3 regions of the Streptomyces sp. SID5643 genome follow, and region 3 is predicted to be linked to each of the others. Evidence: riboswitches for the same ligand, from Rfam matches in the RefSeq annotation. Region 3 holds a riboswitch; each other region holds the start of a gene.
What was found. Region 3 has a riboswitch for cyclic di-AMP ahead of GTY56_RS30795 (transglycosylase SLT domain-containing protein). Riboswitches for the same ligand answer to the same signal wherever they lie in the genome.
Positions count from the first base shown of each region.

Region 1 (7,142 bases), on a different contig from region 3:
CCGGTCGTGGGAGACGCGGGAGTGGTGGATGGCCTGCGAGTCGTACTCGGGCAGCTCCTGGGCGATCGCCGACACGGTCGTCACCGAACCGGCCAGGCCGACCAGCGTGCGGGCCTCGCGCAGCGGGACCGTCTGCTCGGCGAGGTCGAGGGCGGCCTCGATGTCGGCCCGCATCGCCGCGATCTGCTCCTCGGCCGGCGGGTCGCTCACCTCACCCTCCCGGACCAGGTGCCGCTCGGTCATGCGGACACAGCCGATGTCCACCGAGCGCGCCGCGCGGACCCGGTCGTCGCCCACGACGAACTCGGTGGAGCCGCCGCCGATGTCCACGACCAGGTAGGGCTTGGGCAGGTGGTCGCTCCCGGCGAGCTCCCTGGTGGCGCCGGTGAAGGAGAACTCGGCCTCCTGGTCGCCGGTGATCACCTCGGGCTCGACACCCAGGATGTCCAGCACACCGCGCACGAACTCGTCCCGGTTCTCGGCGTCCCGGGAGGCGGAGGTCGCCACGAACCGCAGCCGCTCCGCCCCGTGCTCCTTGATGATCCCGGCGTACTCGCGGCAGGCCGCGAAGGTCCGCTGCAATGCCTCGGGGGCGAGCCGGCCGGTACGGTCGACGCCCTGCCCGAGCCGCACGATCGTCATCCGGCGGTCCAGGTCCACCAGCTCGCCGGTGGCCGGGTCGGCGTCGGCGACCAGGAGGCGGATGGAGTTCGTACCGCAGTCCACGGCGGCGACACGGGTCACTGGGCGTCCTCCTCCAGGGGCGTCACACACGGGCCCTTGCGCCACCACTCGGGCAGCATCGCGATCGCCTCGTCGCCGAGCGGGTTGACCCCGGGGCCCGCGGCCAGCGAGTGGCCCACCAGCACGTGCAGGCACTTCACCCGGTCCGGCATGCCGCCCGCGCTCGGGAAGTTCTTCAGCTCCTCGATCTCGTCGCGCCGCCGGACGTAGTCCTCGTGCGCGGCCCGGTACGCCGCCGCCAGCTCCGGGTCCGAGGCCAGCCGCTCGGTCATCTCCTTCATCACGCCGTTGGCCTCCAGCGTGCCGATCGCGGAGGCGGCGCGCGGGCACGTCAGGTAGTACAGCGTGGGGAACGGCGTCCCGTCCGGCAGCCGCGGGGCCGTCTCGACGACGTCCGGCTGTCCGCACGGGCAGCGATGGGCGATCGCGCGCAGACCGCGCGGGGGCCGGCCGAGCTGCTGCTTGAAGGCCTCGACGTCCGCGTCGGTGGGCTCGGTGCGCGGGGTGGTCGGCGGGGGCGTTTCCATGACTGTCTTCAGGCTGTCTTTCTCTGATCGCCGGCTGGGAGGCCAGGTCACTGGCCGGAGGCGTCGGACTTGTCGACGCCGTCCCAGACGTTGGAGTACCAAGGGCGGTCCGCCGCCCCCAGGTCGGTGCGCGACTGCTTCGCCGCGTGCGGGTCGATGACGATGAATCCCGTCTCCCCCGGCATGACGTAGTGCAACCGCTTCCGGATCTGCTGCTCGGCGTATGCGTCATCCTGCCAGCGCGCCTTCATGTCGCGCAGCCGTTCGACACGCTCGCGGGCCTGCCGCTGTTCGCGCTGGAGGTCGTCGATCTCCGCGCGCTGCGAGACGTACTCGCGCATCGGGTAGGCCAGGGCCACGATCAGCGAGCACATCACCAGGGCGAGCAGCGCGGCCCGGCCGGTCAGCCGCGAGCGGCGGGCCTGGCGTTTGGTCTGGGAGCGGTAGACCCGGGCCGCGGTCTGCTCGCCGAGCAACCGGATCCTGGTCGCGGTGGAGAACCGGTCCCGGTCCTTCACGGCCATGTCAGTCCGCCTCCCGCTCCACCGTCATACGCGCGTACGTCCCCGGACACGGTACGGGACCGGGTACGGGGACGTACGTACGACGCTGCCTCTTACGGGTCGGGCCTTTCGGCGATCAGCCCTTGAAGCGCGGGAAGGCGCTGCGGCCGGCGTACACCGCGGCGTCGTCGAGGATCTCCTCGATGCGCAGCAGCTGGTTGTACTTGGCGACGCGCTCGGAGCGGGCCGGGGCGCCGGTCTTGATCTGGCCGCAGTTGGTGGCGACGGCCAGGTCGGCGATGGTGACGTCCTCGGTCTCGCCGGAGCGGTGGGACATCATGCACTTGAAGCCGTTGCGCTGGGCCAGCTCGACGGCGTCCAGGGTCTCGGTGAGCGAACCGATCTGGTTCACCTTCACCAGCAGGGCGTTGGCGGCGCCCTCCTCGATGCCGCGGGCGAGGCGCTCGGGGTTGGTGACGAACAGGTCGTCACCGACGAGCTGGACCTTGTCACCGAGCTTGGCGGTGATGGTCTTCCAGCCCTCCCAGTCGTCCTCGAACAGCGGGTCCTCGATGGAGACGAGCGGGTACGCGTCGACGAGCTCCGCGTAGTACTCGGTCATCTCGGCCGCCGAGCGCTCCTTGCCCTCGAAGGTGTAGACGCCGTCCTTGTAGAACTCGGAGGCGGCGACGTCGAGCGCCAGGGCGATCTGCTCGCCGGGGGTGTAACCGGCTTCCTTGATCGCTTCCAGGATGAGGTCGAGGGCCTCGCGGTTGGAGCCGAGGTTCGGGGCGAAGCCGCCCTCGTCGCCGAGGCCGGTGGCCAGGCCCTTGCTCTTCAGGACCTTCTTCAGCGTGTGGTAGACCTCGGCGCCCCAGCGCAGGGCCTCGGAGAAGGACTCCGCGCCGATCGGGGCGATCATGAACTCCTGGATGTCCACGTTGGAGTCGGCGTGCGAGCCGCCGTTCAGGATGTTCATCATCGGCACCGGCAGCAGGTGCGCGTTGGGGCCGCCCAGGTAGCGGAACAGCGGCAGGTCGCTGGCCTCGGAGGCGGCGTGGGCGACGGCGAGCGAGACGCCGAGGATGGCGTTGGCGCCGAGGGAGCCCTTGTTGTCGGTGGCGTCCAGGTCGAACATGGCCTGGTCGATCAGGCGCTGCTCGGTGGCGTCGTAGCCGACCAGCTCCGGGCCGATCTGCTCGATGACCGCGAGGACGGCTTTCTCCACACCCTTGCCGAGGTAGCGGTTCGAGTCGCCGTCGCGGAGCTCGATGGCCTCGAAGGCGCCCGTGGAGGCGCCGGACGGGACGGCGGCACGACCCGTGCTGCCGTCGTCGAGGCCGACCTCGACCTCGACCGTGGGGTTGCCTCGGGAGTCCAGGATTTCCCGGGCTACGACGACGTCGATGGACGGCACGAGCATCTCCTTCTTGGTGTGACGCGGTGATGCGGGTCGCGTGGACCCGGCGGGGTGCGGGCCGCGGTGGCTCGCGACATGAGCCTAACCGGCTCCGGGCGATCGGCCACCGGGTCGCCCACCCCATGGACAGAACCGAGAGTAAATTGTTTCCGAACGGAACAAAGCCGGTTCGCGAAGTACGGCAGAAAAAACCCCGCTCCGGTGCGTACGGGGGATGACGCGCCGGAGCGGGGAGCTGGTGGGCCCTGGGCGGGCCCGGGTGGGCCGCTGCTTACTTCAGGTGCAGCTGCTGGCCGGGGTAGATGAGGTTGGCATCGGTGATGATGTCCTTGTTCAGCTGGTACAGCTTCTCCCAGCCGCCCTTGACCTTCTCCTCGGCCGCGATCGAGCTCAGGGTGTCGCCCTTGACGACCTTGTACTCGCCGTCACCCTTCTTGACCTTCTTGCCGGTCGGGGTGGTCACGGTCTTCTTGGCCGCCGGGCGCTCGTCGGAGCGGGAGGCCGGCTGCTCCTGGGTCTCGCGGGTCTCGGTGCCCTGCTGGCTCTGCGAGGAGCTGCCGGAGTCGTCGGCGGAACCGCCACCGGTGTAGCCGGCGCTCGACAGGCCCTTGCCGCAGACCGGCCAGGCGCCCTTGCCCTGGCCCGCGAGGACCTTCTCGGCGATCTCGATCTGCTGGGCCTTGGTGGCCTGGTCGGCGGTGGAGGCGTACTTGGTGCCGCCGTAGCCGGCCCAGGTGGAGGCGGAGAACTGCAGGCCGCCGTAGTAGCCGTTGCCGGTGTTGATGGACCAGTTGCCGCCGGACTCGCACTGGGCGACCGCGTCCCACTCGGAGGCGGTGGCGGCGGAGGCGTTGCCGGCCGCCATCAGCGGGGCGGCGACGGCGGCACCGGTGACGCCGGCGAGCGCGACGACGCGAGTGGCCTTGGACGGACGACGGTGCTTGCCCTTGCTGGAAAACAGCATGGAGAGATCCCCTCACCGACGCCTGCGAGGTGAGCTGTCGGGTTCGGGCCGGTTGAGTTGCCCGGCCGCGCCCCTCCCGGGACACGGCTTCACCCCAAGCCCTTCCGGCACAACCGGCCGGTCGGGCACCTACCTTGGGTCCCCCGCTCCTGCCTACGGCGCTTGACGCGACGACTGTTCCCGTACGGCCGCTGGCAGGATTCGGCGTTGCGGCAGCCGGGGCTCGCGGTGACGAGCGGTCACGACCGTAGGCACGCCGCCCACCGAATTTCAAAGACGATCAAGGCTTCTGAGATCTATCTCTCACCGGCCTTATACGGGACATTCAGTATGAAAACGTGACGTGAACTCACCCGGTTTAGGGGGGACTTCGACCGTCGTTTCCGCACTGCCCGAACAGCTACTTCTCGTCCGCTTCGCCCTCGACCGCGAGCGCCTGACCGGGATGGATGAGGTCGGGGTCGTCGCCGACCGCCTTCTCGTTGCTGTCGTAGAGCGCGTGCCATCCGCCGCTGACACGAAGGGCGTCGGCGATGGACCAGAGGCTGTCGCCGACGCCGACGATGTAGGCACCCTCGGACGCGTCGGCGGAACTCTCGTCGGCGGGCGCGGAGTGACGCCCCGTGGACTTCTCCGCACCGCCGCTCTCGGGCGCACGGGTTTCGTCGGCACTGGGACCGCGATGGCGGCCGGAGCCGGTCTCGGACGACGCCGAGGAGTCGTCGCCCTGCCGCGCGTTGCCGGACTTGCCGCCCTCGGGAGTGGCCGACGGAGAGCCGCCCGGCTGCTCGTCCCGCGACGAGCCGTCGGATTCGCCTGATCTATCGGTTTTGGCGGTTTCGTCCTTCGAAGACGACGACGCGTCAGGCGACGGAGACGAGGAGGGGCTTTCAGAAGGGGACGAACCCAGCGAATCGAGCAATCCGGGCGAGTCCACCTCACCGGATGATGCGGACGAGTCGGGTGATTCCGACCCCTTGTCCTGCTGGAGCCCCGAGAGCAGTCCACAGGTGCGCCATGCGCCGACCCCCTGGTCGGCGAGGATTCTCTCGGCCACGGCTATCTGCTGGGAGCGGCTGGCCAGGTCGGCGCTCGCGGCGTAGTCGAGGCCGCCGTGCTTCTCCCAGTCGTCCTGGGACAACTGGAGGCCGCCGTAGTAGCCGTTGCCGCTGTTCTGGCTCCAGGCGCCACCGCTCTCGCAGTCCGCGACCCGGTCCCAGGTCGTGCCGTCGGCCGCACTGGCACCGGAGGCCCCGAGGAGCGGGATCGCGATGGCGGAGCCGGTCACCCCGGCCGCCACGAGGAGAGCCGGAGCCTGGCGGGGGCGGCGGTGCCGACCGTTCCCGGAGAGCATACGGAGACCTTTCGCGAGACAGCAGTGACCGAGGCGGTGCGATTCCCCGCCGCGTTGATGGGTGAACGTATCGGCAGTCGATCACTTGTCACAAGTTCATGCCGCGTAGATCACGTGAAGATCACAAGTCTGATGTTTCGTCACGTCCGGTGGGTGCGAACTCCACCGGCAGGGTGCGCAGCCCCCGCATGATGAGGCCGCCACGCCATCTCAGCTCGGCCGGATCCGCCGCGAGCCGCAGGTCCGGGAGGCGGGTCAGGAGCGTGGCGAGCGCGGTCTGGCCCTCCAGCCGGGCGAGCGGGGCTCCGAGGCAGTAGTGGATGCCGTGGCCGTACCCGAGGTGCTGGTTGTCGCGGCGGGAGAGGTCCAGCACGTCCGGATCGGCGAACCGCTCCGGGTCACGGTCCGCGGCGGCCAGGACCACGAGGACGGGGTCGCCCGCCTCGATGCGCTGCCCACCGAGGGAGAGGGGCTGCGTGGCGAAGCGCCAGGTGGCGAGCTCCACGGGGCCGTCATAGCGGAGGAGTTCCTCGACGCCGGTCTCCAGCAGGCCGGTCTCCCCCGCGACGAGGGACGCCTGGAGCCGGGCACGCTGCCCGGGGTGGGTGAGCAGCGCGTAGGTGCCGTTGCCGATCAGGTTCACGGTCGTCTCGAAACCGGCGAACAGCAGGATGAAGGCCATGGCCGCCGCCTCGTTCTCCGTGAGGTGCTCGCCGTGGTCGGAGGCGCGGATGAGACCGGAGATGAGGTCCTCTCCGGGGGCGGGCTCGGCGGGCAGCGCCTCGCGCTTGCGGTGGATGAGGTCGGCGAGGTAACCGCGCATCTTCTTCACCGACCGCGCCACGCCGCCCCGCGGCCCGCCCTGGTGGCGGATCATCATGCCCGCCCAGTCGCGGAAGTCGTCCTGGTCCTCGCGCGGGACGCCGAGCAGCTCGCAGATGGCGTAGATGGGCAGCGGGAAGGCGAACTCGTGGATCAGGTCGGCTGATCCCTTCCGCGCGAACCCGTCGATGAGGGTGTCGGTGAGCTCCTGCACCCGTGGCGCGAACTCGGCGACCCGGCGCGGGGTGAACGCCTTGGACACCAGCCGGCGCAGCCGGGTGTGGTCCGGCGGGTCGATGTTGAGCAGATGCGTCATCAGCTCGGCCTTGCGCTCTCCCGGGATGCCGGTCTTGCCCTTGGCGTGCGCCGGTTCGACGTGATGTGCGGGGTTCTTGGAGAGCCGGCTGTCGGCGAGGGTCTGCTTGGCGTCGGCGTACCGCGTGACCAGCCAGGCCTCCACACCGCTGGGGAGCCGCGTCCTGTGGACGGGGCTGTGCTCACGGAGCCAGGCGTAGGCGGGGTAGGGGTCGCTCGCGAACTCCCAGGTGAAGAGGTCGGGAGCGGTCTCGGGTGTGCTGGGCGGGGGCTGGTCGGTCACGCCTCGACCGTATCCGGCCGGCGGGAGCCCCCGTCCTGGTCCCCGGGCTTGCTCAGCCCTCGGCCTCCCTGATCGCGTCCCGGTACGCGCGGGCCGCCGCTCGCAGGGCCGCCTCCGGGTCGACGCCCTCCGACTCGGCGCGGACCGCCAGGGCCAGGAGGTCGTAGCCGATGCCCTCGACGGGTGGGAGCGGCACGTCCAGGTTCGCCG
Region 1 is NZ_WWIC01000075.1:15,047-22,188, reverse strand. It holds gene GTY56_RS09315 (Ppx/GppA phosphatase family protein) at 1-744, opposite strand, end outside; gene GTY56_RS09310 (DUF501 domain-containing protein) at 741-1,271, opposite strand; gene GTY56_RS09305 (FtsB family cell division protein) at 1,319-1,795, opposite strand; gene eno (phosphopyruvate hydratase) at 1,911-3,191, opposite strand; gene GTY56_RS09295 (transglycosylase family protein) at 3,466-4,158, opposite strand; cyclic di-AMP (ydaO/yuaA leader) riboswitch at 4,163-4,329, opposite strand; gene GTY56_RS09290 (LysM peptidoglycan-binding domain-containing protein) at 4,559-5,512, opposite strand; gene GTY56_RS09285 (cytochrome P450) at 5,634-6,932, opposite strand; gene GTY56_RS09280 (nucleoside triphosphate pyrophosphohydrolase) at 6,985-7,142, opposite strand, start outside.
Region 1: linked by a shared signal. The riboswitch ahead of GTY56_RS09295 (transglycosylase family protein) and the one ahead of GTY56_RS30795 (transglycosylase SLT domain-containing protein) in region 3 are both predicted to bind cyclic di-AMP.

Region 2 (7,142 bases), on a different contig from region 3:
CTCGTCGGCGGGTGCGGACGCGGGCGTTCCGTCCGCGCCGATCCGGTCGTAGCGTACGGTGGCGATGAACTCGCCGCCGACCGTGGCCGCGAGTCCCACCCGGTCCACAAAGTCGTGGTGCGTGAAGCGGTGGACGTCCTTGGCGGACAGGCGAGGGTACGGCGCGAAGAAGCGGTAGTACTTCGACTCGTCGGAGACCTGCTCGTAGAAGCTGACCAGACGATCGGCGTCATCAACGGTGATGGGCCGGATGCGCGCGGTGCCCCCGTCGCGCAGCACCACGTCGGCTTCCCAGTGGGCGGGATACTCGTGCCGGTCCGGCGAGGTCTGCATGGGCCCCAGAGTACGGCTAGCGTCCGACAGTGGCGCGAGGCAGTCTGTGGAGGGCGTCAGCCGGGTCGAGGCCGCGACCCGACGGCACCCCTGGAGCGGAACGCGAGGACCGCTCCCGGTGAGCTTCACGATGTGGGAAACTGGTCTAGACAACCCTGAACACCGAAGGGCAGCAACACATGGCTGAGCGCCGCGTCAACGTCGGCTGGGCCGAGGGTCTCCACGCCCGCCCCGCCTCCATCTTCGTCCGAGCCGCCACGGCCGCAGGCGTCCCGGTGACGATCGCCAAGGCTGACGGCAACCCCGTCAACGCGGCCTCCATGCTGGCCGTCCTGGGCCTCGGCGCCCAGGGGGGCGAGGAGATCGTCCTCGCCTCCGACGCCGAGGGCGCGGACGCCGCCCTGGACCGGCTGGCCAAGCTGGTCTCCGAGGGTCTTGAGGAACTGCCCGAGACCGTCTGATGTCCCGTGCGCCGGTTCGGCGCGCATGGAAGGGCTCGCCCGATTCACCGGGCGGGCCCTTCGCCATTCCGGACGACAAGGAGCGGGGAATTGTGGAATTCCCTGTTTTCGGGCAGGGGAATCAGGCCCTAACGAATTGGCCGCTCTTTGTATACGGCCGCCGTGTTAATGCCGCGGGCTCGCCGTGTTTACGGGATGTTGCGAGTTCCTCACACGGTCGGCGGGCTCCCTGCCGGAGCCGAAGCGCAGGCGGTGCGCGCCGGTGGCACGCTCGGCGTGCAGCGCAGTGACCGCCCGCGCTCGCTCGCCGTCCCCGCGCGCCACCGCGTCCACGATCGCGCCGTGCTCCGTCCAGGACTCCACCGGGCTGGCCGGTGCGTCCACGGCGTACATCCACGCGATCTTGTGGCGGAGCTGGGTGAGCATCGAGGTCAGTGCGGGGCTGCCACAGGCCTGGGCGAGCGTTTCGTGGAACCAGCCGTCGAGGGAGCGCAGGTCGTCACTGCTGCCCCGGCGGGCCCGCTCCTGGCCCAGCCGGACCAGGCCGCGCAGGACCTTCAGATGCGCCTCGGTGCGGCGCTGGGCGGCGCGGGCCGCTCCGAGCGGCTCCAGGAGCATGCGCATCTCCAGCAGGTCGCCCGCCTCCTGCTCGGTGGGTTCGGCCACGCACGCGCCCGCGTGCCGGCGGGTCACCACGAAGCCCTCGGCCTCCAGGGTGCGCAGCGCCTCCCGGACGGGCACCCGCGAGACGCCGTAGCGGCGCGCGAGGAGTTCCTCGGTGAGCCGGCTGCCGCGCGCGAGGACACCCGCGACGATGTCGTCCCGGATGGCCGTGCACACCGAGTGCGCGGGAATACGCATGACCGACCTCCCCATTAATCCCCGTGAAACGCCGACGAGCGGCGCCCGTTCCGTGACTCTATTGCAATGAGCCGGAATTTCCGACGGCCATCGGGAATCCAGGGATATTTTTTGGACAGGCCACCGCCGTAAACGCCGAAAGCCCCGGCTCGGGGAGCCGGGGCTTCGGGAACGGCGCGGGGGTTCCGGTCAGAGGTTCACGCCGTGGGAGCGGAGGTAGGCGACCGGGTCGATGTCCGAGCCGTACTCGGCGCTCGTGCGGGCCTCGAAGTGCAGGTGCGGGCCGGTGACGTTGCCGGTCGCGCCGGACAGGCCGATCTGCTGGCCGGGGGTGACCTGCTGGCCGACCGAGACGCCGACGGAGGACAGGTGGCCGTACTGGGTGTACGTCCCGTCGTTCATCTTGATGACGACCTGGTTGCCGTACGAACCGCCCCAGCCGGCCTCGACGACGGTGCCCGCCCCGACCGCGTGGACGGAGGTGCCGGTGGCGGCGTGGAAGTCGACACCGGTGTGGCTGCCGGAGGACCACAGGCCGCTGCTGGCCTTGTAGCTGGTGGAGACGTACGAGCCGGAGATCGGGGCCACATAGGCGTTGAGGCGCTTGCGCTCGGCCTCGCGGGCGGCGCGCTCCTTGGCCTCGCGGGCCTTCTCGGCCGCTTCCTTGGCCCTCTCGGCCAACTCGGCGGCCCGCTTGCGCGCGGCCTCCTCGGCCTTCCGCTTGGCGGCGGCCTCCTCGGCGGCCTGCTGCTGCGCGATCGCCTGGGCGTCGATCTGCTGGGCCACGGTGTCGCCCATGGTGACGACCGGGGTGAGGCCGGTCTGCTCGGGGCTGGGCTCGGCGGCGAAGGCAGCGGGGGCCGCCACGGTGCCGATCACGCCGGTGGTGGCGAGGGCCGCGACGCCCGCCGCGCGGGCGGTGCCGCGCTGGATCCTGCTGGGACGACGGTGCTTCCCGGTGGCGCGAGTGAACGCCATGTAGTGGCTGGTCCTTTCCTTCCCTCTCGCCTACCGGGTTAGCTGACGGGTTCGGAGCAGGAAGGTCTCCTACGGACTCCCTCGCGACTCGCGCGGGCGCCCGATTCACCCCAGGGACTGCGGTGGGTCCCCGGCTCCCCTGGCTCGCGCCGTACGGGGACTCGGCGATGACTGTCCGGTGCCGCGGGTGCGGCGCACTGCCTGACGAACAGCCCGGACGACGCTAAGCGGCGCCGCTTTCAATTCCCAAACGAATCCAGGTGTTTGTAGCGCATCCCACAGGGCAGACAGGCAACTCCCATATCAATTCGGGCATAAAGGGGCCCTGGTGCCTTTGAAGACAACCAGGGCCCCTGCGCGCGTGCCGCTACTCGGCCGCGACGACGGTGACTTCGCCGATGCCCAGGGCCTCGACAGGCGCCTTGATCTGCGCCGCGTCGCCGACGAGGACGGTCACCAGACGGTCCACCGGGAAGGCGCTCACGGCCGCCGCGGTGGCCTCCACGGTGCCGGTCGCGGCGAGCTGACGGTACAGCGTGGCCTGGTAGTCGTCGGGCAGGTGCTGCTCGACCTGGTCGGCCAGCGTGCTCGCGACCGCCGCTGCCGTCTCGTACTTGAGCGGAGCCACCCCGACCAGGTTCTGCACGGCGACGTCCCGCTCGGCGTCGGTCAGTCCCCCGGCGGCGAGAGTGCGCAGCACCGTCCAGAGGTCCTCCAGAGCCGGGCCGGTGTTGGGCGTGTCGACGGAACCGCTGATGGCGAGCATCGCGGCACCCGTGCCGTCCGGCGCGGACCTGAGGACCTGGCCGAACGCCCGAACGCCGTAGGTGTAGCCCTTCTCCTCGCGCAGGACGCGGTCCAGGCGGGAGGTGAGGGTGCCGCCGAGGCAGTACGTGCCGAGCACCTGCGCGGGCCACACGCGGTCGTGCCGGTCCGGGCCGACCCGGCCGATCAGCAGCTGCGTCTGGACGGCGCCGGGGCGGTCCACGATGACGACCCGGCCGGTGTCGTCGGCGGTCACCGGCGGCACCGGACGCGGCTCGGCCGAGGAGCCCGTCCAGGCCCCCAGGGTGTCGCCGAGCAGGGCGTCGAGGTCGATACCGGTGAGGTCGCCGACGACGACGGCGGTGGCCGTCGCGGGGCGGACGTGCTTCTCGTAGAAGGCGCGAACGGCCGCGGAGTCGATCGCGGCGACCGTCTCCTCGGTGCCCTGCCGGGGCCGCGACATGCGCGCGTCCGACGGGAACAGCTCCTTGGAGAGCTCCTTGGCGGCACGGCGGGAGGGGTTGGCCAGTTCGTGCGGGATCTCGTCGAGGCGGTTGGTGACCAGCCGCTCGACCTCGCTGTCGGCGAACGCGGGCGCCCTCAGCGCGTCGGCGATCAGGTTCAGCCCCTTGGCGAGACGGGAGGCCGGCACCTCCAGGCTGAGCCGGACGCCGGGGTGGTCGGCATGCGCGTCGAGGGTGGCGCCGGCACGCTCCAGCTCGGCGGCGAACTCCTCGGCGGAGTGCTTGTCGGTGCCTTCGGAGAACGCCCGGGCCATGATCGTGGCCACACCGTCGAGACCGGCCGGCTCCGCCTCCAGGGGGGCGTCCAGCAGCACCTCCACGGCGACGACCTGCTGGCCGGGGCGGTGGCAGCGCAGCACCGTCAGACCGTTGTCGAGCGTGCCGCGCTCGGGGGCGGGGAAGGCCCACGGCTTGGCGTCGCCCGACTGGGGCCGGGGGTGGAAGTCCATCGTGGCGAGCTCGGTCACCGGGCCGCCTCCTCGTTCTCGTCCTGGTCGGCGGGGGCTTCGGGGGCGGTCGGCTCGTACACGAGCACCGCGCGGTTGTCGGGCCGCAGGCGGGCCTTGGCGACCTCCTGGACCTCCTCCGCCGTGATCTCCAGCACACGCTGGACGGCGGTCAGGGCGAGCTGCGGGTCGCCGAACAGCACGGCGTACCGGCACAGTTCGTCGGCGCGGCCGGCGACCGTGCCGAGCCGGTCCAGCCACTCGCGCTCCAGCTGGGCCTGGGCGCGCTCCATCTCCTCGGCCGTGGGGCCCTCCTCGGCGAACCGGGCGAGCTCCTCGTCGATGGCGGTCTCGATGGCCGGCACCTCCACGTCACCGGACGTCTTCACGTCCAGCCACCCCAGGGAGGGCGCCCCGGCGAGCCGCAGCAGGCCGAAGCCGGCCGCCACGGCCGTACGGTCGCGCCGCACCAGCCGGTTGTAGAGGCGGGAGGACTCGCCGCCGCCGAGGACGGTGAGGGCGAGGTCGGCCGCGTCGCACGCGCGCGTGCCGTCGTGCGGCAGCCGGTAGGCGGCCATCAGGGCGCGCGCCGGGACCTCCTCCTCGACGACCTCGCGCAGCTGCTCGCCGATGGTCTCCGGCAGCGAGCCGTCGCGCGGGGCGGGCTTGCCGTCGTGACCGGGGATGGAGCCGAAGTACTTCTCGACCCAGGCGAGGGTCTGCTCCGGGTCGATGTCGCCGACCACGGAGAGCACGGCGTTGTTCGGCGCGTAGTAGGTGCGGAAGAACGCCCGCGCGTCCTCCAGGGTCGCCGCGTCCAGGTCGGCCATGGAGCCGATCGGGGTGTGGTGGTAGGGGTGGCCCTCCGGGTAGGCGAGTGCGGTCAGCTTCTCGAAGGCGGTTCCGTAGGGGACGTTGTCGTAGCGCTGGCGGCGCTCGTTCTTGACGACGTCCCGCTGGTTCTCCATCGACTCGTCGTCGAGCGCGGTCAGCAGCGAGCCCATGCGGTCGGCCTCCAGCCAGAGCGCGAGCTCCAGCTCGTGGGCCGGCATGGTCTCGAAGTAGTTGGTCCGCTCGAAGCTGGTCGTGCCGTTCAGCGAGCCGCCCGCGCCCTGGACGAGCTCGAAGTGGCCGTTGCCCTTGACCTGAGCGGAACCCTGGAACATCAGGTGCTCGAAAAGGTGAGCCAGGCCGGTGCGTCCCTTGACTTCGTGGCGCGAGCCGACGTCGTACCAGAGGCACACCGCCGCGACCGGGGTCAGGTGGTCCTCGGAGAGCACCACGCGCAGGCCGTTGGCCAGGCGGTGCTCGGTCGCTGTCAGGCCCCCGGAGCCTGCCTGGGCTGTGGCCGTGTGACCCATGGGCATGTACGTCCCTTCGATCGCGGAGCGGTCTTCCCGACCGCGGATTCCTGCCGGTCCTGCCACTGTATGCAAGCGTGCGATGCCCTGGTGAAGTTCCCGGGCGGCGTACGCCGAGAGCGAGCACGGGCCGCCGTTCCCGCGGGGCTCCGGACGGCCCGGCAGGCGTCGCAGACAGGGTCCTGGTCCCGCTTGTCAGTGCGGCGGTCCACAATGGTCGGCGTCAGATCCGGATCGCAGCAGCATGAGCGAGCCGCAGGGGCGACCGGTGACGAGTGGGCGAACGCGCGCAGGACCCGAAGGGCCGGGCACGATCGACGTCTCCTCACCGGCAGGAACGCCCCGTAGGCGAGCGACCAGTAACAGGAGGAGCCGGCAGCGATGGCCCGCCGCAGCACGAAGACGCCGCCCGACGACTCGTACGAGGAGCGGATCCTCGACATCGACGTCGTCGACGAGATGCAGGGCTCCTTCCTCGAGTACGCGTACTCGGTCATCTACTCCCGCGCCCTGCCCGACGCACGCGACGGTCTCAAGCCCGTGCACCGACGGATCGTCTACCAGATGAGCGAGATGGGCCTGCGCCCCGAGCGCGGGTACGTCAAGTGCGCCCGTGTCGTCGGCGAGGTGATGGGCAAGCTGCACCCGCACGGCGACGCGTCGATCTACGACGCCCTCGTCCGCATGGCCCAGCCCTTCTCGATGCGGGTCCCCCTGGTCGACGGCCACGGCAACTTCGGCTCGCTGGGCAACTACGACCCGCCGGCGGCCATGCGGTACACCGAGTGCCGGATGGCCGAGGCGACGAGCCTGATGACGGAGTCGATCGACGAGGACACGGTCGACTTCAACCCCAACTACGACGGCCAGGAGCAGGAGCCGGTGGCCCTGCCCGCCGCCTTCCCGAACCTCCTGGTCAACGGCGCCTCGGGCATCGCGGTCGGCATGGCGACGAACATGGCGCCGCACAACCTGCGCGAGGTCATCGCGGCCGCCCGCCACCTGATCAGGTATCCGAACGCCGATCTCGACGCCCTGATGAAGCACGTCCCGGGCCCCGACCTGCCCACCGGCGGCCGCATCGTCGGCCTGTCCGGCATCCGGGACGCCTACGAGTCCGGCCGCGGCACGTTCAAGATCCGGGCGACGGTTTCGGTGGAGCCCGTGACGGCCCGCCGCAAGGGCCTCGTGGTCACGGAGCTGCCCTTCACGGTCGGCCCCGAGAAGGTCATCGCCAAGATCAAGGACCTGGTCGGTTCGAAGAAGCTCCAGGGCATCGCCGACGTCAAGGACCTGACCGACCGCGAGCACGGCCTGCGCCTGGTCATCGAGATCAAGAACGGCTTCGTGCCGGAAGCGGTCCTGGAGCAGCTCTACAAGCTGACGCCGATGGAGGAGTCCTTCGGCATCAAC
Region 2 is NZ_WWIC01000002.1:33,836-40,977, forward strand. It holds gene GTY56_RS00405 (bifunctional acetate--CoA ligase family protein/GNAT family N-acetyltransferase) at 1-333, opposite strand, end outside; gene GTY56_RS00410 (HPr family phosphocarrier protein) at 513-794, shown strand; gene GTY56_RS00415 (GntR family transcriptional regulator) at 960-1,655, opposite strand; gene GTY56_RS00420 (M23 family metallopeptidase) at 1,845-2,633, opposite strand; cyclic di-AMP (ydaO/yuaA leader) riboswitch at 2,646-2,810, opposite strand; gene GTY56_RS00425 (insulinase family protein) at 3,001-4,389, opposite strand; gene GTY56_RS00430 (M16 family metallopeptidase) at 4,386-5,729, opposite strand; gene GTY56_RS00435 (DNA gyrase/topoisomerase IV subunit A) at 6,111-7,142, shown strand, end outside.
Region 2: linked by a shared signal. The riboswitch ahead of GTY56_RS00420 (M23 family metallopeptidase) and the one ahead of GTY56_RS30795 (transglycosylase SLT domain-containing protein) in region 3 are both predicted to bind cyclic di-AMP.

Region 3 (7,142 bases):
CGACATCGAAGCCCTCCCCCGTCAGTGCCACGAACGCGTCCTCCAGCGAGGCCCGTTCGACCGTGAGGCCGCGCACCCGGACCCCGGCCGTCACCAGCGCGGCGGTCACCTCGGCGAGGTCGCGGTCCGGTGGTTCGCCGGTCACCCGTTCGTCGGTGACGATGACGTCGGCGACGCCCTGCTCCTTCAGGATCCGGGCCGCCTCCGCCGGGTCCGGCGTGGTCACGACCAGCCTGCCGCGCGCCCCGGCGGACAGCTCGGCGACCGGCCCCTGCGTGATCAGCCGGCCCTGCGCCATCACGGCCGCGTGCGTGCAGACCTGCTCGATCTCGTCGAGGAGGTGGGAGGAGAGGAAGACGGTCGTGCCGTCCGAGGCCAGCTCCCTCACCAGGGCGCGGATCTCACGCATGCCCTGCGGGTCGAGGCCGTTGGTGGGCTCGTCCAGGACGAGCAGCCGGCGCGGCTGGAGCAGCGCGGCCGCGAGGCCCAGACGCTGTTTCATGCCCAGGGAGTACGCCTTGGCCTTCTTGCCCGCCGCGGCCGTCAGGCCCACCCGGTCCAGCGCCGAGGCGACCCTGGTACGCCGGGTGCGCGGGTCGGCGGCCGGGTCGGCGCTGTCGTAGCGGAGCAGGTTGTCGCGGCCGGAGAGGAAGCCGTAGAGGGCCGGGCCCTCGATGAGGGCGCCGACGTGCGGCAGCACGGCGCGGGTGGCCCGGGGCATGGGCTGCCCGAGCACCCGGGCCGTGCCGGAGGTGGGCTCGATGAGGCCCATCAGCATGCGGATGGTGGTGGTCTTTCCGGAGCCGTTGGGGCCGAGGAAGCCGAAGACGCTGCCCGCCGGGACGGTCAGGTCGAGACCGTCCACGGCGAGCTGTCCCCCGCGGTAGCGCTTGGTGAGCGCGCGGGTGGCGATGACCGGTTCCCCGGGATCGGCCCGTGTCCCGGGCTGCTCCGGTTCCCCGGCGGACACCTCGCCCATCGGCTTCCTCGTTCTCTCGACGTCCCGTGCGGCCACGGGACCTACTTGCCGGCGTCGGCCGCCTTCACGAGCGCGTCCTTGGTGACCAGGCCCGCATAGACCTTGCCGTCGTCGGTGACGAGGGCGTTGACCAGGCGGGTGGAGAAGACCGTGCCCGAACCGAACCTGCCGTGGACCTTGTCGCCGAGGGAGTCGATGAAGCCGCCGAACTCGCCGCCGGCCTCGCCCGAGGGCATGCCCTCGCCGCCGGTGTCGAAGGTGGCAATGGCGGTCCAGCCCTCGCCGATGGTCTTCATGCCGTCGTGACCGCCGGCGCCCTTTCCTGCTTCGCGGCCCGGCGCCTCACCCAGGTCGAAGGGCTTGCCGGGTGTCTTGCGCGGAGTCTCGCCGGAGGCCTTGTCATCCGCCTTGCCCGCGTCCTTCTCCTCGGTGACCTTCGCGCCCTTGGGCGGGGTGAAGTCGAAGGTGGAGGCGGCCGGCCTGGCGAAGCTGACCTTCGTGAAGCCCGCGTCGACGACGGCCGGGCCGCCGCCCGCCGGGGTGAGCGTGAACTTCAGCGGCGTGCCGGTCTGCGCGTCCACGGCGACGGTGATCGCGCCGACCGTCGAGCCCGACTGCTTCGGCTCGACAACCAGCTTGTAGGCGTCCCGGCCGGCGACCTGGGCGGTGCCGTCCACGGTCACGGACGTGGTGTCGTCGACCGCCTTCAGGGCCTCCTCGGCGAAGTCCTTCGGCATGGCCGGCGGCTGCTGGTCCTTGCCGTGCTCCGGGCTCTCGGAGGAGGTGCCGTGGTAGACCTCGTTGGACTTGCTGTCGTAGCCCCAGACGTCCTTGCCGTTGTGGATGAGGCTGTACTCGGCGGCGTTCTCCAGCAGCGACAGCTTCTGCTTGTCCGGGCCGTCTGCGGCGACGCGCAGGGTGTGCGTGCCGGAGGCCAGTTCGGTGAGCTTGGCCGTCGGGTCGGCGGAGGAGTCGCCCTCGCCCTGGCCCGCGGCGCCGGACAGCAGGCCCGACTCCAGGCCGCCGAGGTCCGGCAGGCCGAGGTCCGTGCTGATCTTCACCGTGCCGGACAGCTGCTGGACGTCCGACTTCGCGATCTTCTCGATGAGTTGCTGTGCGGTGATCTTCGGGAGGTCGGGGTCCCCGGAGTCGGCGAGCGCGGGGACCAGCCCGATCGTGGCGGCGGCCACCCCCACCACCGTGACCGGGACGATGTACCGCGCGGCTTTGCGCCGCACGGAGCGCTGCTCGTCGACCTCTCCGGCGGTCGTGCTGTCGTCGGATGCGTACGGTGCCATGTGTGCCCTACCTCCGTGGTCGGCGGCGGCTGTCCGTGTCGTCCACGCACTCGTCCCTGAGCCGCCATTCTCACCCGAACAGGTGAGATGTGGTGTTCTTCCGTGGTGTCCATCTGACCAAATCGGCCAGGGAGATACGTCAGACCCCGGGCTCAACTCCGTGTACTGCTGGGGTATGACACGGAGGGGCGGCTTCTCCCCCGACCCGTAGGGGTCGTGCGGGAGGCGGGACTAACCGGCCCGGTGCACCACCGCGTCGCACAGCTCCAGGAGCGCCGTCTTCGCGGTGCACTCCGGCAGGGGCGCGAGCGCCGAACGGGCCTCCTGGGCATAGCGGACGGTGTCCCGCCGGGCCTGCTCCAGGGCCGGGTGGGCCCGCAGCAGGCGCAGAGCCTCGGCGTGCCGGGCGTCGTCGGTGAGGTCGGAGTCGAGGAGCTCGCACAGGGCGACGTCCTCGGCGAGTCCGAGCCGGGCCGCCCGCTCGCGCAGCCGCAGCACCGGCAGCGTGGGGATGCCCTCGCGCAGGTCGGTGCCGGGGGTCTTGCCCGACTCGTGGGAGTCGGAGGCGATGTCCAGGACGTCGTCCGCGAGCTGGAAGGCGACGCCGAGCCGCTCGCCGTACTGGGTCAGGACGTGCACGACCGTGTCGTCGGCGCCGGACATCATCGCGCCGAACCGGCACGACACCGCGACCAGTGAGCCGGTCTTGCCGCCCAGCACGTCGAGGTAGTGCTCGACGTGGTCCCGGCCGTCCTGCGGTCCGGCCGTCTCCAGGATCTGGCCGGTCACCAGGCGCTCGAACGCCTCGGCCTGCACCCGCACGGCCTCCGGGCCGAGGTCGGCCAGGATGTGCGAGGCGCGGGCGAAGAGGAAGTCGCCGGTGAGGACCGCGACGGAGTTGCCCCAGCGGGTGTTCGCGCTCGCGACGCCGCGGCGCACGGCGGCCTCGTCCATCACGTCGTCGTGGTACAGCGTGGCGAGGTGGGTCAGCTCCACGACCACGGCCGACGGCACGATCCCGGGTGCGTACCGGTCGCCGAACTGGGCGGAGAGCATCACCAGCAGCGGACGGAACCGCTTGCCCCCGGCCCGCACCAGGTGCTGGGCGGCCTCCGTGATGAAGGGCACCTCACTCTTGGTGGCCTCGAGCAAGCCTTCCTCGACAGCCGCCAGTCCGGCCTGGACATCGGCTTCCAGAGCCTGGTCCCGCACGCTCAGCCCGAACGGCCCGACGTCGGTCACGAGGGGTCTCCTGTCTGCTGTGTCTGCCGGTGGTTACGCGGATTGTCGATAGGTCGCTGCCCTCACTCCGGCCAGCGTATCCGGTCACGTTTCGATCACCGCCAGCACCCAGGGTTACAGGCCGGGCGGTATCCGATCACGACCGTTACGTTTTCGATCAACCTATAAGAACAGATATAAATCGACTTACCCAGGGGTAGTGAAGTATGCACGATTTGCCGTGATGAGAAGGCGAATTCCCCTTGGCGAAAATTGCCCTACAGGCTCGTGATCAGTGAGTTGAATCACTTGCCCCCCCTTTTCGCCCCACCTCGGCATGGACCCGTACCGCCGTCCCCCGTACGCCAGTTGAGCCTTGGCACCCGCAAAGGATCAAGCGTCCCGAACACCCCCGACCAAGGTCAACCGCGCGATGTGTGACTGAGGTGCTTGTTCCCGACATGTGCTCTCGCATACGTTCCGGCCCTGTCCGGCGGACGCCTAATCCTGCCGCCGCCCGGACTCCCCACAGAACCGACTCACTCACGCGTGGCAGGAGCGGGGGACCCAGGTAAGTCGCCGGTCCGCACAGCGGCACGGCTCGGGGTGAAGCCGCGTACGGCACACGGTGCCGCACGCGGCCGGGCACCTCCCGGCCCGAACCCGACAGCTCACCTCGCAGGCGCCGGAGAGGAACATCGCCATGGCCGGACGAGGCAAGCACCGTCGCCCCAGAACCACCCCGCTGACCCGAGGCTTCATCGCCGTCGGCACCGGCGGAGCGGCACTCACCCTGCCGCTCCTCGGCGCCACGCACGCGAGCGCCGCCGAGCCCCAGAGCGCACCCGCCGCAGCACAGTCCGTGCCGCAGGCGGCCCAGCCCGCCAAGTCCCTCACGTACACCGTGGTCAAGGGCGACTCGCTGGCCCGCATCGCGGACAAGTACGACGTCTCGGGCGGCTGGAAGCAGCTCTACAAGGACAACCGCGCCGCCGTCGGCGACGACCCGAAGCTGATCCACCCGGGTCTGAAGCTGACGGTGAAGACCACCAAGACAAGCGCCGCGAAGAAGACGGCGACCAAGTCGTCCGCCCCCGCCAAGCCGGCCGCGAAGCCCGCCGGCGGCGTCACCCAGGCCACCCAGGCCTCCGCGAAGTCCTACCCGGACAACCTCGACGGGTGGATCCGCGAGGCGCTGGACATCATGGCGCAGAAGGGGATCCCCGGGTCCTACGACGGCATCTACCGCAACGTCATGCGCGAGTCGTCCGGCAACCCCCTGGCGATCAACAACTGGGACTCCAACGCCGCCAAGGGCACCCCGTCCAAGGGTCTGCTCCAGACCATCGACCCGACCTTCCAGGCCTACCACGTCGACGGCACGTCGTGGGACCCGTACGACCCGGTCGCCAACATCACCGCGGCCTGCAACTACGCCGCCGACCGCTACGGCTCGATCGACAACGTCAACGGCCCGTACTGAGCCGCCCCGCCCAGCAGTCGTTCGAGGACGACGGCGATGCCGTCGTCCTCGTTCGACAGGGTGACCTCGTCGGCCACGGCCTTGAGTTCGGGATGGGCGTTGGCCATCGCCACCCCGTGAGCGGCCCAGTCGAACATCGGGATGTCGTTGGGCATGTCACCGAAGGCGATGGTGTCCGCAGGGCGCAGCCCCAGATGTTCGGCGGCCAGCGCGAGGCCCGTGGCCTTGGTGATCCCGCACGGCTGGAGTTCGACCGTGCCGGGCCCCGACATCGTCACCGTCGCCAGTGAGCCGACCACCGAGCGGGCCGTCGCCGCCAACTCGTCGTCGGACAGATGGGGGTGGCGCAGCAGCACCTTGCTGATGGGCTCGCCCCACAGGTCGTCGCGCCGCTCGACCCGCACGGCGGGCAGGGTCGGGTGCGGCATCAGATAGCCCGGCTCGATCAGCGTGAGCCCGTCGACCCCGTCCTGGTCGACCGCCGCGTACACCTGCCCCACCTCGGCCTCGATCTTGCCCAGGGCGGTCTCGGCCAGTTCCCGGTCCAGGGTGATGGACCACAGCAGCCGGTCCGCGCCCGCGTCGTACACCTGCGCGCCCTGCCCGCACACCGCGAGCCCCGTGGCGCCGAGGTCGTCCAGGAGCGGCCGCACTCTGGGCGCCGGCCGGCCCGTCACCACGAGGTGCTGGGCACCGGCGTCCGCCACCCGCCCGAGAGCGGCGAGGGACCGGTCGGACAGGGTGTCGTCGCCGCGCAGCAGCGTCCCGTCCAGATCGGTGGCGATGAGTGAATATGCGATGGGTGCGGCCATGATCAGAGAATACGGACAGCGCGCCCCTTCGTTTCATCGTACGAGGGACACCGGTGCCCGGTTGAAGGCCTCTGCACCGGTTGGCAACAACATGCTCCGCTACCTACCCGTGAGGCCGCATCGAGCGGTACCTTCCAAGTGTCCAGGGGGGACTTGATCGGGGGGTCGGGTTGAGCAGTGGGCGCATACGCGTGGCCGGGCCCGGGGAACTCGGCGCAGCGGAGAGGGAGCGCTGGCGTGCGCTGCGCGCGGCCTCCGAGGCACCGCGCAACCCCTTCATGGAACCGGAGTTCACCGAAGCCGTCGGCCGGGTCAGGCCGGGTGCCCGGGTGGCCGTGGTGTACGAGGGGCCGGAACCGGCCGGGTTCCTGCCCTATGAGCGTGGCCCGTTGGGGCAGGGCCGGGCGATCGGGCTCGGTGTCTCGGACGCGCAGGGCGCGATCCTGCGGCCGGGCCTGGACCTGGAGACCGGCCGGCTGCTGAGGGCCTGCTCGGTGTCGAGCTTCGCCTTCGACAACCTGGAGGCCGGGCAGCGGCTGTTCGTGCGGTACGCGGCCGAGGAGCACGCCACCTACGTCATCGACGTGGAGAAGGGCTACGAGACGTACGAGTCGGTGCTGCGCTCGCAGTCGCCGAAGTTTTTGAAGACCACCCTGGCCAAGGAGCGCAGGCTCGGCCGGCAGAGCGGCGAGCTGCGGTTCGTCTTCGACGAGCGCGAACCGGCCGCGCTGCGCACGCTCATGGAGTGGAAGTCCGCCCAGTACCGCAGGACCGGCCGCCGGGACCGGTTCGCCCAGGAGTGGATCACCCGGCTCGTCGGACAGCTGGCCCGCACCCGGGCACCGGAGTGCAGCGGCACCCTGTCGGTGCTGTACGCCGGTGAGCGGCCCGTCGCCGCGCACTTCGGACTGCGTTCGTCCTCGGTGCTGGCCTGCTGGTTCCCGGCCTACGACCCGGAGTTCGCGAAGTTCTCGCCCGGTCTCGTGCTGCACCTGCGCATGGCCGAGGCGGCGGCCGCCGACGGCATCGGCATGCTCGACCTGGGGCGGGGCGCGGCCGAGTACAAGGACGCGCTGAAGACGGGCGAACTGCCCGTGTACGAGGGTGCGGTGACCCGGCCGGGGGCCGGCGCGGCACTGCACTGGCTGAGCCGCGAGCCCACGCGCCGCGCGCACAGCTTCGTCCGGAGCAGGCCGCGGCTCGCGTCGCTGGCCGCGCGGACGCTGAAGGGCGCGGCTCGGCTGCGCCGTACCTGACACACAAGGGGGGTGGGCGCATGGCCCGTTCGGCGCGTGCGCAGGAGGAGATCCGGCGGTTCCTGGACATCGGGGCGGTGCAGGTCGCCGAGC
Region 3 is NZ_WWIC01000278.1:10,357-17,498, reverse strand. It holds gene GTY56_RS30810 (ABC transporter ATP-binding protein) at 1-979, opposite strand, end outside; gene GTY56_RS30815 (ABC transporter permease) at 1-6, opposite strand, end outside; gene GTY56_RS30805 (LolA family protein) at 1,021-2,277, opposite strand; gene GTY56_RS30800 (polyprenyl synthetase family protein) at 2,509-3,519, opposite strand; cyclic di-AMP (ydaO/yuaA leader) riboswitch at 4,029-4,198, shown strand; gene GTY56_RS30795 (transglycosylase SLT domain-containing protein) at 4,202-4,981, shown strand; gene GTY56_RS30790 (HAD family hydrolase) at 4,945-5,793, opposite strand; gene GTY56_RS30785 (GNAT family N-acetyltransferase) at 5,964-7,049, shown strand; gene GTY56_RS30780 (glycosyltransferase family 2 protein) at 7,070-7,142, shown strand, end outside.